Linked DNA regions of Agarilytica rhodophyticola. The main gene of each other region encodes a partner of the protein of the gene in region 2 in a complex. Links are inferred from orthologs where the notes say so. Each region holds a gene or a part of one and is shown on either strand. Other genes may lie near its edges. The genes, in order: tsaD and tsaB.

Region 1 (7,928 bases), 2.3 Mb from region 2 along the record:
GCCTGCATCTTGATACTGTTTAAGAGAATCTTTTCTCTGTTTAGCTAGCTTATCGAGGACAGCGAGTACTCTAGCGTCGTCAAGCTCTATACGCTCGTCTACTTCAATGCGTTTGAATTCAGACATAACCATACGCAAAACAGCCAGGCGAGGCTTGTCTTTGGCGCGCATAGCATCTTTTACTGCGGAAGATATTTGAGCTTTGAGTTCACTGGCCATAAGAGCTGATTTCAACTTCTTCAGTATATTGTTATTTGATTGGCTTTTTCAGCCAGCTTAACCGACTTCACCGGTTCAAATAACTTGACCGGTTCAATCAATCTAAATCTTGTAATTGAGCAATACAGAATTTGACCTCGGTTAAGGTCAAATAAGGCGATCAATTAATACAGGCGCTGGAATTTGCGGTTTTCGCGTTGTACCTTTTTGGCGTGACGCTTAACGGCAGCTGCAGCTTTACGCTTACGAACAGATGTAGGCTTTTCATAGAATTCGCGACGACGTACTTCTGCAAGGATGCCTGCTTTCTCACATGAGCGCTTGAAGCGACGCAGGGCTACATCAAATGGTTCGTTTTCTTTCAGTTTTACTGAAGGCATATTTTTACCTGTGTTGGTTTAAATCGTTCATTCTGGTTGGCATATATTTATGCAATATAAAGCCAGCCTAAATTTTGGAGCGAGATTCTATACATATCGCCTTAAAGGCGCAAGGTATTTACTACTAATAATAGCCTCAGGAAGAGGATTTTCCTCGATTTGAATGTTCTTATCCGATGAAAAAGGTGTTAAGGTCGCGCTTTTTCTAGGCCTGTCCCCTTATTGCAGAAGCGCATAGTGGCAGGGTAAATATAGTTTTTTAAACGTGATAATAGCTTTGGTAGCATAAAAATGCGGGTACTTGGTATAGAAACATCATGTGACGAGACGGGTGTGGCTGTTTATGACAGTGAGCAGGGATTGTTAGCGCATGAACTCTACAGCCAAGTTGCTGTGCACAGTGAATACGGCGGCGTGGTGCCAGAGTTGGCCTCAAGGGATCATGTAAGAAAACTTATTCCGCTAATTGATCGGGTTCTGAATGCCGCAGATTCTCACGAAAAAATCGATGGTGTTGCCTATACTTCTGGCCCCGGTCTTATTGGCGCACTTCTGGTCGGTGCGAGTGTTGGTCGCTCCTTAGCATATTCGTTGGGCTGCCCCGCCATTGGTGTGCATCATATGGAAGGGCATCTATTGGCGCCTTTACTTGAGGAGAATCCTCCTGCTTTCCCTTTCGTTGCACTTTTAGTTTCTGGGGGCCATACCCAATTGGTGGAAGTTAAGAGCATTGGCGACTATACCTTATTGGGCGAATCCCTCGACGATGCCGCAGGAGAAGCATTTGATAAGACGGCGAAAATGCTGGATCTTGATTACCCTGGGGGCCCCAATGTTGCGCGTATCGCCGAAAAGGGGGATCGTGCACGTTTTACTTTTCCAAGGCCTATGACAGATCGGCCTGGTCTTGATTTTAGTTTTAGTGGCTTGAAAACTTTTACCCTTAATACGGTGACTAAGTATGCAGGCGATAACGGCTTGCCTGATGATCAGACCTGCGCTGATATTGCCGCTGCTTTTCAAGAGGCAGTGGTAGATACTTTAGTGATCAAATGCCGACGGGCACTTAAGCAATGTGGCATGAAAACATTAGTGATTGCTGGAGGGGTGAGCGCCAATACACGTTTACGAATTAAGTTGGAGCAGGCTTTGGCGAAAATAAATAGCCGAGTGTTTTACGCTCGTAATGAGTTTTGTACTGATAATGGTGCGATGATCGCTTTTGCCGGCTGCCAGCGTTTGCTTGGGGAGCAGCATTCAGCCTTAAATATAGACGTTAAACCCCGCTGGCCGCTCGATTCTTTGCCTAACACCTAGTTGTTGCAACAACTAGTAATGGTTATTGCAACATTGCCACTTTAAGGCTTTAGAGAAAAGTTTTATGGATACAGTTTTTATTGAAAATCTTGCGGTTAATGCCGTAGTCGGGATTTTTGATTGGGAGCGCGCAGTGCCCCAGCAGATCATCATCAATATCGAGATGGCCTCTGATGTTAGTAAGGCTGCGCAGTCAGAAAACATTAATGATGCGCTAGACTACAGTTTAGTGGCCAGGCGTACTTCAGAGTTCATTGTGAGTTCACAATTTTTATTACTTGAAACTTTGGCCGAGAAAACCACATCTTTAATTATGGCCGAGTTTAATGTGCCTTGGTTGAGGTTTAGCTGCACTAAAACTCAGGCTATGCGCAACGTCAGTGGTGTTGGTGTGCGTATTGAGCGAGGTGAGCGTCCAAATGGCTAAGGTCTTATTAGGTATCGGCAGCAACATTGATCCCGAAATTAACATTCGCAACGGTATCGAAGCTTTATCTTCTTGTCTTAAGCATATACTGTTGTCGCCTGTTTATGAAAGCCGTGCCATAGGGTTTACTGGTGATAATTTTTTAAACCTTGTGGTGGCTGGGCATACGCATTTACCTTTGGGTGAGTTTGCCACCGTGCTTCGGGATATAGAGTATCGCTTTGGAAGGGAGAGAGATGCATCTAAGTATTCTTCTCGCTATCTGGATATCGATATCCTGACCTACGATGATTTGGTTGGAGAATTTCACTCTATTGCACTGCCACGTGATGAAATTCTTAACCGTGCTTTTGTGTTAAAGCCTTTGGCTGATTTGGTGCCTGATGCTCTTCATCCGCAGGTGCAAAAAAACTATCGAGATTTATGGTGTGACTTTGATCAGGAAGGGCAGGATATTTGGTTAAGTCCTTTTTCTCCTGTATTAGATTATGATGAACTCGATCATCGAGAGGATTTAGTCGGTTAATAGGCAACGGGAATTGTTATTGCTGACTCTTAAATTCTTCGAGTTTTTCGATGCGTTGCTTTGCTATAGCATCTCCTAACGCTTTGCCGCTAAACCCCTGAGCCAATAGGGCTTGAGGGTTAACGGTACTGATCACCTCCAGAGCTTCTAGCAGATATCTTTCTTGCTTATACTTCCGCTCCTTTAATTTTTCTGTGCCCACCGCGTAGGACTTGCACGTAGTAAGTAAGTCTTTAAATCGTTCTGGTCGTCGCAGGCTATCGGTTTTCGTCAGTAAATCCAAAATATCTTCTGCTAACAGAGATAAAGCCCTGTCGACGTATTTATGAAATCGGATAACCAGACTGCAAAGTTCCCGATATTCATTGGGGATCATTAATTTTCCAGCTAACTCCGTTAGTTCCACTAGCTCTGGCGAAGGCTTGCCCATCGGGTTAGCTGTGGCATTTTGCTTATCTAAATCATGTAAAAGTGTTGCCAAACGTACAGTACTTTTATCACTTATACTGCATGCATAATTCAAAGCTCTCAGGGCGGGTGGCGAGAGCTGGGGTGGTTGCTCTGAAGTATGTAATGAAATTAAGTGGTCTATCTGGGGCATAATAACTTTCAACGCTCCACACTCATGTAATACCTCTAAAAATACATGAGGTGAGCGCTCGCCGAGGGCTCTGGAAAATTCTTTCCAGACGCGCTCTGACACCAAGTGAGCTACTTCTCCACTCGCTACCATCGTCCCCATAAGCGCTTTAGTTTCTTTGGCAATGGTAAAGCCTAAGTGATGATAGCGGCTAGCAAAGCGCGCGATACGTAAAACTCGTACTGGATCTTCACGAAAAGCTTCTGAAACGTGCCTCAGTACTCTGCGGTCAATATCGTTTTGGCCGTTGTAAGGGTCGACCAGCTCACCATTATCCAATTGTGCGATAGCATTGATGGTAATATCTCGGCGCCCTAGGTCTTCTTCTAGAGTGACTTCAGTCGAGGTATCAAAAGTAAAACCTTGATATCCATGTCCGGTTTTCCTTTCCGTTCTTGCCAAGGCATATTCGTCTTTGGTCTCTGGATGCAAAAAAACGGGAAAGTCTTTGCCTACGGGCGTAAAACCTTGAGCTTGCATTTGCTCCGGTGTTGCACCCACAACCACATAATCATATTCATTAGTAGGATATCCCAGTAATTTATCCCTGACAGCACCGCCTACTAGATAAACTTTCATTTTTTACTGTTGACCTTTATTGATGAATCGTACACACTCAATAGATATTTGCTTTAATTCTATTTTAAAAACACTTATTTAATAATTATGTCACACTTCACTATGTTTAAGACAATGGAGTGTGGTGTATTTGATATTTTTAATGCTCTGTATGTATAACATCTCGAGCGTAAATTAAAACTTAGGATTTTAATATTTTGCATTATTTAGCAGCAGTCAAACCCATGCAAGTGACACAGTCCTGGCGCCATCGTGCGTGGGTCTTGTGTTTACGTGCCTGCTGCGTGCTGATTTGATGTATTGATTTATATTTTTCTATCAAAAGGCCGCAGGTGAAAATCTGCGGCCTTTTTTGTTTTGGGCTTGGAGTTCATAAGCTATGAAAGTTGGAATGGCATATTTTTGTGTAGTGATGATTTGGTCTACCACTCCATTAGGTATTAAGTGGAGCAATAGCAGTTTATCGTTCACTGCGGCAATAGCATCAAGAATATTTTTTGCGCTTTGTATTTGTTTATTGCTGCTTGCTGTTTTGCGTCGTCGCTTGCCGTTAACCCGAAGTGATTTACGTGTTTATTTTGCAGGAGTAATAGGTGTCTTTCCTAATATGTTGATTGTGTATTGGTCTGCCCGATACATTCCATCTGGTTTGGCGTCGGTAATTTTTGGTTTATATCCGTTTATGGTGGGCTTTTTCTCTTACTTTATTTTAAAGGAGAATGTTTTTGATTGGCGTCGTGTTCTTGCTCTTGGCTGCGCTCTGCTCGGCCTAGGTGTGGTTAATATTGATCAGTTTAATATGGGAGGGAACGCGCTCTACGGTGCTTTGGGGATGTTAAGTTCTACGATACTTTTCGGTTTAAGTTCCGTGTGGCTAAAGAGAATCGGAGCAAATATGGATCCACTTCAGCAAACATCTGGTGTTCTACTCTTTGCAGCACCTTTATTCATCTTGAGCTGGTGTTTGTTCGATGGTGAAGTGCCGCAAGCTATTGATCAACGTTCACTTATTGGCATTTCGTATCTTGTTATATGCGGTTCGGTACTAGGAGGTATGCTATTTTTCTATGTGCTAAAAAATTGCAGTGTAGCATCGGTCGGAGTGATTATGTTGATTACGCCAATATTTTCGTTATGTGTTGGCACACTTGTGGATGATGAAAAATTTTCTTTATCGACAATATTAGGATGTGGACTCATTATTTTTTCTTTAGCTATTTATCAAAACCTTTTTAAGTATGCAAAGAAATATCTGTTTTCACGCTGGCGTTTCCATGGGGCTTAGGGCCCCCATTTAATAATTATACTGGCATTGCCGTTTCCTGCATTTCTGGGGTAGGACATGAAAAGCTCTGTTTGGTTTTTCCGCCTTCGATAGAATGTAAATGAACATCAAATCCCCATAGGCGATGGATATGTCTCAATACCTCTTCAGTGTTTTCAGGCTCTAATGGGTTGCGATTAAATCGTGAGTGGTGGAGTGTCAATGAACGGTCTCCTCGCACATCCACATTATAGACTTGAATATTGGGTTCGCGGTTGCCCAGATTGTATTGTGCTGATAAATTTTCTCGTACTTGCTGATAGCCGCTGCTGTCGTGAATAGCGGTGACTTCGATATCTTTTTGTAAATCATCATCCACGATGGTAAACAATTTAAGATCACGCATCAGCTTAGGGGAAAGAAACTGTAAGATAAAACTTTCATCTTTGAAATTACGCATGGCAAAGTCGAGGGTTTCCAACCAGTTGGCACCGGCAATATCGGGAAACCATTCTTTGTCTTCCTTGGTCGGGTTTTCACATATACGGCGGATGTCGGTCATCATATGAAAGCCCAGTGTATAGGGGTTTATGCCAGAAAAATATTGGCTATTATACGGCGGTTGATAGATCACACCACTGTGGGATTGCATGAATTCAAGCATAAATCCATCTGTGACCAAACCCCGGTCATACATGGTGTTTAATATTAAGTGATGCCAAAAACACGCCCAGCCTTCGTTCATTACTTGAGTTTGACGTTGAGGATAAAAATATTGGGCAATTTTTCTTACAATGCGTACGACTTCTCTTTGCCAAGGTTCTAATAGGGGCGCATTTTTTTCAAAGAAGTAGAGCAGGTTTTCCTGTGGATCCTTTGGAAAGCGGTCTTGCTCTTGTTGCTCTGCTTCTTGTTCCTGGCTTGGTATGGTTCGCCACAAATCATTAACTTGCTTTTGTAAATAGATTTCCCGCTCTTTCTGGCGTTCGCTTTCCTCAAGTGGCGATAAAGGGTAGGGACGTTTGTAGCGGTCGACACCATAGTTCATCAAGGCGTGACAAGAATCTAAGATTGCCTCCACTGCATCTACACCGTGACGTTCCTCGCACTCAGCAATGTAGTTTTTAGCAAATACTAGGTAGTCGATAATAGATGAGGCATCTGTCCAAGCGCGAAATAGATAATTGCCCTTAAAAAAAGAATTGTGGCCATAAGAGGCGTGAGCAATAACCAATGCCTGCATCATCATGGTGTTTTCTTCCATTAAATAAGCAATACAGGGGTCGGAGTTTATGACTATCTCATAGGCAAGGCCCATTTGACCGCGTTTATACGATTGTTCGACACCTAAAAATTGTTTCCCGTAAGACCAATGGTTATAGCCTATTGGCATGCCAACCGATGAATAAGCATCCATCATCTGCTCAGAATTAATCACTTCGATTTGATTAGGGTAGGTATCGAGTTTAAATTCTTCTGCAATTAGACTTATTTCGTAGTTATATTTTTCCAGTAAGTCAAATGTCCACTCTGAACCTGTCGAAATCGGTTTGCGTTTCTTCATAGGGTTTTCTTCTGAAATAGTTGGCGGAAAACAGGGTAGATATCACTAGAATCAACCAACTGTTTCATTGCGAAGGTATCGGGAAAGTCGCTGAGAACTTTTTCGTAAGCATACCAAAGCGCCTGGTGTTCCCGTGAGGTAATTTCGATATAAGAAAAATATTGCAGCTTTTGTAGTAACTTATCAGCAAGTAAACGATAGCACACTGTAGAATCGTCATTCCAGTTATCGCCATCTGAGGCTTGTGCACCATATATATTCCATTGGCTAGGCGGATAACGATTTTGTAGTATTTCGTCCATTAAATATAAGGCACTTGATACGATTGTACCTCCGGTCTCTCGGCTGTAGAAGAATTCTTCTTCGTCCACTTCTTTTGCACTGGTATGATGACGAATAAATACCACTTCGGTATGTTCGTAGTTACGTTGTAAAAATAAGTAGAGTAATAGAAAAAAACGTTTGGCAATATCTTTGGTGTTTTGATCCATCGAGCCTGAGACATCCATGATGCAAAACATCACCGCACGAGAATGCGGTATCGGGTGTTTCACGTGCAAATTGTATTTGAGGTCAAAGTCGTCGAGCCAAGGTACGCGTTTGATTTTTTTAGCTAAGGCTTCGATATCATGCTTTAATGCTCGAATGCGATCGAAGTCCAGCTCGCTGTTTTCTTTCTCTAATTCTGCCAATTGTTCTTGTAGTGTTCTGAGCTTCTTTTTTTTACTGCCGGTGAGTGCTATTCGTCTAGAATTCGCCGAGCGTAATGAGCGAACAATATTAATTTTTCCTGGCGAACCTTCATTGCTGATACCGGCGCGACGCATTTCGAATTCGTCAATTCCCGCCAGTTGACGTTTCACCAGATTGGGAAGCTCAAGATCTTCGAACATAAAATCTAGAAATTCTTCCTGGGTGATCTGAAAGACAAATTCATCCATGCCTTCACCAGAATCACTGGCGCCAGGGCCTCCACCTCCTTGACCCTGACCACCCGGTGGGCGCGGTATAT
Region 2 (7,878 bases):
TTCAAGTAAATTCGTTTTAATTTTATTAATATGCTTTTTGAGCTGCTTTTGGCCTAAAAAAAGAGGAATAGTATTATTGTAACTTTTACTCATTTTACGGCCATCTAAACCATTTAGCAGAGCAACACTATCATCAACCACTGTTTCTGGAAGCTTAAAAACTTCCCCGTAAGTATGATTGAAGCGTTGTGCAATATCTCGGGCAATTTCCAAGTGTTGCGTTTGGTCTCGACCGACAGGCACCTTATCTGCATTGAACATAAGAATATCAGCAGCCATTAACACCGGATAGCTAAACAGCCCCATGGTAATACCAAAGTCAGCATCTTCCCCATTATTAGCATTGTTATCAACCGCATCTTTATAAGCATGGGCACGATTCATCAAACCTTTAGCAGTCATACAAGTGAGAATCCAACACAATTCACTGATTTCTGGAACATCGGATTGACGATAAAAAACCGTTTTATCAGGGTCGAGGCCTAGAGCTAGCCAAGTGGCTGCAATTTCTTTAGTGGATTGATTAATTTGCTCAGGCTGCTGGCACTTGATCAAGGCATGCAAGTCAGCAAGAAACAAAAATGACTCCACATTGTCATTTTTACTCGATGCAATTGCTGGTCGAATAGCACCCACATAATTCCCCAGATGCGGCGTACCTGTGGTAGTAATGCCTGTTAAAATTCGTTCTTTTGTCATTTATTCACCCATGATCCGTAATTCACTAGAGCAAAACGCTAGTGCAGGCATAATACCTTTCCACAACACTATTGGAAATGCATAGGCCGCAATTTCCAATAGTGCTGCCATCAAACAATGGGGACTTTGTTATGACATGCCATGGCAGCAACTTACTATGGCTAAACTCATGCACTGTTCACTAAACTGGCAAACAGTTGCTCATATTCTGTCGCTAAGTTATCCATATAAAATCTACTCACATCGGCATGAGGAATATTTTCAGACGCAAGAAAATATTGAACTTTTTGTGCCATGGATTGCGCCTCTACTGTAAGGTCACTATCACTGGCATAGCGGTAACGATCATCAAACATCTCACAATATGCCAAGCGATCAGGAACAATGGGGATACATTCTCGGGCGACAGCCTCTAATACAGAGAGCCCTTGAAAATCATGCTCAGCAGTGGAGAGCACGAAATGGCTCTGCTCAAGAAGCTGGTGGTACTCCTTAATATCCTTAAGATAGCCCCACTGCCCCAACCAACCGCGCTTGGATAACTCGGCTTTGATCTTTTCAAACTCCGGAGGAACTTGCCTAAAACTTTGCCCAACTACATGTAAAGTCAACGCGGTTTGCGCAGGCATTGCTTGTATAAAAGCCAGCAGCCGTTGACAGCCCTTGTCATATTCCCAGCGATGGTTCCATACTAACTGATATTGTTTTTGCCCGTGATTAGTTAGCATGTTAAGGCTTCTATTATTAGCCGGCATTTTATTAACCGAGCTGGTGTTAATCGATCTTGGATTAACCAACCCTGGATTAACCAATATGGTGCCTCGGTAAGCAATTGGCACTGCTAACACGCTGGATTTTTTCTCTAACTTAACAAGCAAATTCGGTGGTACAGCATCAGGGAATCTTTTTAATAGTTGTTTTAATCCGCTAAAAAAAGAATCACGATTGTAACAACTATTAAAGCTCAGATGATTAGCCGCCAAGCTGCTGTATATTTGCACCATGATCGGCTCAATGTTTTGACGCTGTTCGGCTTTATTAGACAATGGATAGGCAACTTGATTCTCATGAAAGTACAATAGTGTAGGAATAGCCGCCAGAGAGGGCAATAAACCTCTTAGAGTAGCGAGATCCGTCATGGACGTGGCGATGCAAAGATCATACTCCTGCTGCAAGACGTGCTGCTGTTGCTGCGACCAAGTCAGGCTATTGCTGCGAATACGCCAATTAAAATAGCGGGCGGGCAAGGTGAGCACAGTCCAGTTATAGCCACTAAAATGCGCTTTTAATAAACGCCACCAATATTGGTGGCTATTGGCATCATAAGGAGATAAAAGAAGGATTTTCACTTCTTATGTTAGTCGATCAAAGAAAAATCATTCAAAACTACAACAAAATGCTTATCGATTCTCGCTTTGCGCCCTTAGGATATAGGCATCAAAACCAGCTTGGCAGAGTAAGTGTGCGGCAATATCTGCGCGGCTACCAGCATCATCAGGCACCACATAAGCACACGACTTCGCCAACTCATTAATCGATGAGCGCAAACGCGCAAGGGGAACGTTAATGCTACCTGGAACATGATTCATTCTGTATTCCATAGGCATTTTAACATCGAGCATTTTATGCGGCTTACCTAGTGTTCCAAGCTCATCTTGCTCAACATATTGCAAGACAGGCTCTTTTAAAAGCGCCTCAAAATCTTGTGCGTCGAGTTTTTTTAAGTGGCCAGATTCAGTCATAGTAATCGTGGCATTTCTCGGCGTATTACCAAGTAGAGCTTCTTCGCCAAAATAACTTCCGGGTTCTAATACCACATCCACACTCTCGGAGCGATTTGTCACCCTGGCACGACCGGAGGCTAACACATAGAAGAAGTCGCCCTTTTCACCCTCTTTAATCACGACCTCTTTAGCTTCAGCGGGCACATCCTTGAAGCGCAAAAATAAATCTTGTACTTGTGTTAAGGGAATTTTTGTAAATAAGGGGGATTGCAACAGTGAGGACATCCAGTCGGTAGCATCATGATCGGCAATATTGCTAACCTCAATCTCACCTGTCACCATTTCAGTGTCGTCGCTTTCATTGGCGTAGGCAGCAGATTCCCGCCAAGAAACAATACGATCGAGCATTTCCAACTCTATGGTGAAAGCTTCAACGCCTGACTTAGCAATACAGGAACACACCGTTGGCGACTCAAGATTTAGCGCATTAGTCACTTTAGCGGTATTAGCTTCTACAGGAGTGGATTCGAAACGAGCATCGATAAGATCAACCCGCCCTGAAATCAAATAGTAACGTTCCGCTACAGAGCGGTTGCGTTTAAATAACATATCACCTTTATTGAAAGTCTTGAGGGATATGTGTTTGAGCGCATCCTCGAGATATTTGTCCTCTATTTCACTAAACGGAACAAATTTCTTAAGTGCATTAATATCCAATGTCAACAACCTCTTGTCTAATCGACGTTATTATGAAACTAAAATTAACAAAACAGATAAGACTCCTTCAATTGCAATAATATCCATACATCTAAGACGCTATTTATTTTACCCCGATATTGCGACTTTTTCAGCGTTATAAAAGCGACTCAATAGACGGTGTAGATAATTAATATCATCTTTTCCAGCTAATTCCCTAATTGAGTGCATGGCAAAGGTGGCAACACCGAGGTCTAGAGTTTTTATACCTATTTGTGAAGATGTTAAAGGCCCAATAGTACTACCACATCGCATATCAGCCCGCGTAACATAAGTTTGCACTGGCACTTTCGGTTCCATGCTAGCTAGTTGCTTGACAAAAGCAGCACTGTGAGACGAAGTCGCATAGCTTTGATTAGCGTCGAACTTAAGTACGGGCCCAGCATTCAGCTGTGGGCCATGATTTTCATCGTGTCTATTCACATAATTGGGGTGAATTCCATGGGCATTATCTACCGACAGCATCAACGAGCGTCTTATTGCCACTTGGCGCTCTTGCTCTTGGGGATAAAGCCGGGCGAGTAGATCTTTTACAACAGTCCCTAGTGCTCCGATGTCCGATTGGCTACCTACTTCTTCATGGTCATTACATACCATAATAGATGTATATTGATTGTCCGCATTGGCAAGGGCATGCATACCAACAAAGCTGCTTAACAAATTATCAAGCCTGGCACTGGCAAGAAACTCTTGGTGAAGACCAATGGTATTAGCTCCTTGTGTATCATAAAAACTCAAGTCAAAATCTAATACTTCTTTAGCATCGCTGATACCATCCTCATGCAGCTTTTCAAGTAGCATTGTGCGCAAAGAAAAATCGTTACTCCCTTGGAACAAAATAGGATTCATATCTGTTTGAGGATTAATGCTGCGCTTTTTATTCGCTTCACGATCTAGATGTATCGCTAAGCTTGGTATGACGGCAATGGGATCACGATAATTAATACAAGTACAGGTCAATTCGCCACTATCTCGTAAGAAACACACTTTACCAGCTAAAGACAAATCACGATCAAACCAAGGGTTAAGTAAGGCGCCACCGTATACCTCAATGCCCAACTGCTGATAGCCTTTGATATTTTTTTCAGGCTGAGGCTTTAGCTTGATACAGGGACTATCGGTATGGGCACCAACTAAGCGAATACCTTTACTTACTGAATTATCTAAGCCCCAAACAAAGCCCACAATGGTAGAATCTGAACGCACAAAATAGTAACGCTGGCCTAGCGTCAAATCCCAGAATTCATCTTCTTTTAACTCAGAAAAACCCTTATCTACAAGCATTTGCGCTATTTGAGCGGTCGCATGATAAGGTGTTGGAGACGCATTTAAAAAGTCTATTAAGGCATCACGAATATATTGTTCACTCATTCAATCAATCGCTCTTAAATGATTAACACTATAAGAATAGCTCCGAGTATTATCCGATATATAACAAATGGCATCATGCCCAAACGGTTAATAAAGCTCAAAAAATAGTAAATACAAAGATAAGCACTGACGGCTGACACAGCAATACCAATAAAGATGCTTTGCCAGTCAACGGCGCTTTGCTCTACTAAACCAATACCTTTATAAGCGCCACTGATCAAAATAATAGGAATAGAAAGTAGAAATGAAAAACGCGCAGCATCTGTTCTTGAAAACCCAAGAAATAAAGCTGCTGTGATAGTAATACCTGAGCGCGAAGTACCGGGAATTAGTGCTAAAGCTTGGGCAAAACCAACCACCAAAGCAGCCGTGAGCGTCATCGATACCAGTGTTTTATTCGCCCTATCCGATCGCTTGTCAGCCAAAGCCAAGAGAATACCAAAGACTATGGTAGTTGCAGCGATGACGCTAATGGAACGCAAATGCGCCTCAATAATATCGTTCATCAGCAAGCCAAAAAGACAGGCGGGCACGGTGGCCAAGGCAATCATCCACGCCAAACGCCCATCGTCATTCAAACCTTTGCCCACGAGTGACAACGACCAGCCGGATAATAAATCGAGTACATCTTTCCGAAAATAGACGATAACCGCCATTAACGTTCCCACATGTACAGCCACATCAAATGCTAATCCCTGATCAGGCCAGCCGAGAACTTCCTTGGGCAAGATTAAGTGGGCTGAACTAGAGATAGGCAAGAATTCTGTAATACCTTGAATCAAGGCAAGGATAATAACGTGAATAAGATCCATGGTTTAATCAAATCCTGATTAAATGGGTTGCTCTTTTCGAATGCGTGTTCGTTTCACCCAGGTGACTTCGTTACGTAAATATAAAGGCTCAATACTGGCAGCACTGAACTCTGATAAAGGCTTTTGATGATGCTGATACTGCTCAACCAAATCGAGCATAGCTGCCGCATTTGGTAACAATTTTGAATCACAAACCTCTACATTAACTGCGTTAGGCACCAGCCAACCATGGCCGGCACCAATACAAGAAGTATCGAGCTGCTGTATATATGTATTCAGCTCATCAATACTGCTGACTCTAGGACGCAACACTTCACTAATAGTATCGATACCATAAACATATGCCGCCCAATAAACCTCATCCATTCGGGCATCAAGGCAGGGCAAGATAATCGTCCCATGATCTGGTTTGCCACTAGTAGATTGAGTACTGGCGATAGCACGCCAAGCCAATGTTTCAAGAGAGGAAAAGCCGATAACGGGTAGCTTTGCACCATAGGCCAAGCCTTGCACAACACCGATACCGATACGTATTCCGGTAAACGACCCCGGCCCAAGAGAAACCACTATGGCCTGGAGCTCAGGCAATGAAATACCAGCCTCAGACAGGATATTATCTACCATCGGCAATAGCACATTAGCATGGGATTTTGGCGTCTCGCAGACATCAGCCAGGCGCTGCCCGTCAACACAAAGCGCCACAGAACAATGCTCTGTTGACGCGTCAATTGCCAATATTCGGTTGAGGCTATCCATGATATTTAACTAGCAATACTTAAGGAGTATATGCCCGTCATGTGAGCACTATGATTTGAGTGCTTCTACAACTTTTGTACGGATTTCATCGAGGGCACCAACACCACCCACCTGACGGAAAACAATACCTTCAGCATTTTTGTAGTACTCAACTAAAGGTTCAGTTTGTGTGTGATAGATATCTAAACGATTGCGAACAGTTTCTTCTTTGTCATCGTCACGTAATATAAGAGGTTCACCAGTCTCGTCGTCAATGCCTTCTTCACGTGGCGGATTATGAACAATATGATAAACCCGTCCAGATGCTTCATGCATACGCCGCCCACTTAAGCGAGAGATGATTTCTTCGTCTTCGACAAAAATTTCCAGTACATGATCAATAGGAATACCTGAAGCTGTTAATGCTTCGGCTTGAGGAAGAGTGCGAGGAAAGCCGTCGAACAAGAACCCGTCTTTGCAATCGTCTTGAGCAATTCGCTCTTTGACCAAGTCAATCATAAGGTCGTCGGACACCAATGCTCCTGAAGCCATAACATCCTTAACTTTAAGGCCCAGCGGAGTCCCAGCCTTAACTGCAGCTCTGAGCATGTCTCCTGTGGAGATCTGCGGAATGCCAAAAGCTTCCATAATAAACTTAGCCTGGGTTCCTTTACCGGCTCCGGGAGCTCCTAACAAAATTACACGCATGAAAATTCCTCTAATTATATATATTTAGCACTGATAACGGATGTTAGGCGAACTGACGATGCCAGCTCGATTTTCGTCTGTAACATATGGGCGGCATACGATACACATCCAACAGAGGATAAACAAGGATTTACTTAGGGCCTAAGACCAATAGTGTATGCTAACAGGATCGATCATAACGTTTTCGCAACGTAACTTAGTTGTAAGTTAGGTAACAATATCTAAAGTTTACTTGTACGGCGGGCGCTCTCTACACAAAAACTATACGGCTCGATCAGCCAGCTTACTCACTGTCTTTCGCTAGCTGCCAAAAGCCTTCGAGCTCCTCGGCGCTGTATTGGCTTTTACCTTGCGCCCCCATCTGCTTATGTACTTGATTGAAGCGTCGCTCAAATTTACTGTTAGCCACCCTCATGAGGGCTTCAGGGTCTTGCCCTAAATGGCGAGCAAGATTGACACAGCTGAACATTACATCGCCTAACTCATTAGCTATTTCAGCACTGTCTTGTTTAGCCATGGCCTCTTGCAACTCATCCACTTCTTCTTTGATTTTATCCAACACCTGCTCGCTACAGGCCCAATCAAAGCCTACTTTTGCTGCACGTTTTTGTAACTTTACGCCTCGTGTTAGCGCTGGTAAGGATCTTGGAACATCGTCGAAAATACCACCACTGCCCTTATTTTTTCGTTCTTGTTGCTTGATCGCTTCCCATGAGGCGTTAATGCTCGTATCGTCCGCCACCTGCCCTGCTTCACGTTTGCTTTCCAGTGTGCCCTGTGGAAAAACATGAGGGTGGCGACGAATCAATTTTGCTGTCAGTTCGTCGACAACATCGGCAAAAGAAAAACGGTTTTCTTCATTGGCAAGCTGCCCGTAAAAGATGACTTGAAAGAGTAAATCCCCTAGTTCTTCTTTTAAATGCTGATAATCTTCTCGCTCAATGGCATCGACAACTTCATAAGCTTCCTCCACTGTAGAAGGCGTGATAGACAAATAATCTTGCTTAATATCCCATGGGCAACCGGTATCAGGGTCACGCAGACGTTGCATAAGGTATAGAAGATCCTCAAGA

Evidence for each region.
Region 1: the proteins of tsaB (region 2) and tsaD are in contact, whole or in part, in a solved structure (PDB 4WQ4), measured with the Escherichia coli proteins. The link is inferred for Agarilytica rhodophyticola from one-to-one orthologs.

What each region holds. Positions count from the first base shown.
Region 1 is NZ_CP020038.1:2,176,960-2,184,887, forward strand. Bases 1-2,903 are described here. They hold tsaD (tRNA (adenosine(37)-N6)-threonylcarbamoyltransferase complex transferase subunit TsaD), read left to right. Parts: upstream 1-890; coding sequence 891-1,916; downstream 1,917-2,903. Other genes in these bases: BVC89_RS09205 (GatB/YqeY domain-containing protein), read right to left, coding at 1-219; rpsU (30S ribosomal protein S21), read right to left, coding at 384-599; folB (dihydroneopterin aldolase), read left to right, coding at 1,981-2,343; folK (2-amino-4-hydroxy-6-hydroxymethyldihydropteridine diphosphokinase), read left to right, coding at 2,336-2,869; BVC89_RS09230 (multifunctional CCA addition/repair protein), read right to left, coding at 2,886-2,903. Also shown: more of BVC89_RS09230, read right to left, coding at 2,904-4,088; BVC89_RS09235 (DMT family transporter), read left to right, coding at 4,468-5,373; BVC89_RS09240 (SpoVR family protein), read right to left, coding at 5,390-6,916; BVC89_RS09245 (YeaH/YhbH family protein), read right to left, coding at 6,913-7,928.
Region 2 is NZ_CP020038.1:4,500,027-4,507,904, forward strand. Bases 4,250-7,102 are described here. They hold tsaB (tRNA (adenosine(37)-N6)-threonylcarbamoyltransferase complex dimerization subunit type 1 TsaB), read right to left. Parts: upstream 6,119-7,102; coding sequence 5,381-6,118; downstream 4,250-5,380. Other genes in these bases: BVC89_RS18775 (M18 family aminopeptidase), read right to left, coding at 4,250-4,550; BVC89_RS18780 (undecaprenyl-diphosphate phosphatase), read right to left, coding at 4,565-5,362; adk (adenylate kinase), read right to left, coding at 6,167-6,805; mazG (nucleoside triphosphate pyrophosphohydrolase), read right to left, coding at 7,089-7,102. Also shown: BVC89_RS18760 (tryptophan--tRNA ligase), read right to left, coding at 1-699; BVC89_RS18765 (tRNA-queuosine alpha-mannosyltransferase domain-containing protein), read right to left, coding at 867-2,048; BVC89_RS18770 (cyclic nucleotide-binding domain-containing protein), read right to left, coding at 2,100-3,140; more of BVC89_RS18775, read right to left, coding at 3,249-4,249; more of mazG, read right to left, coding at 7,103-7,878. UniProt on the Escherichia coli protein: Required for the formation of a threonylcarbamoyl group on adenosine at position 37 (t(6)A37) in tRNAs that read codons beginning with adenine.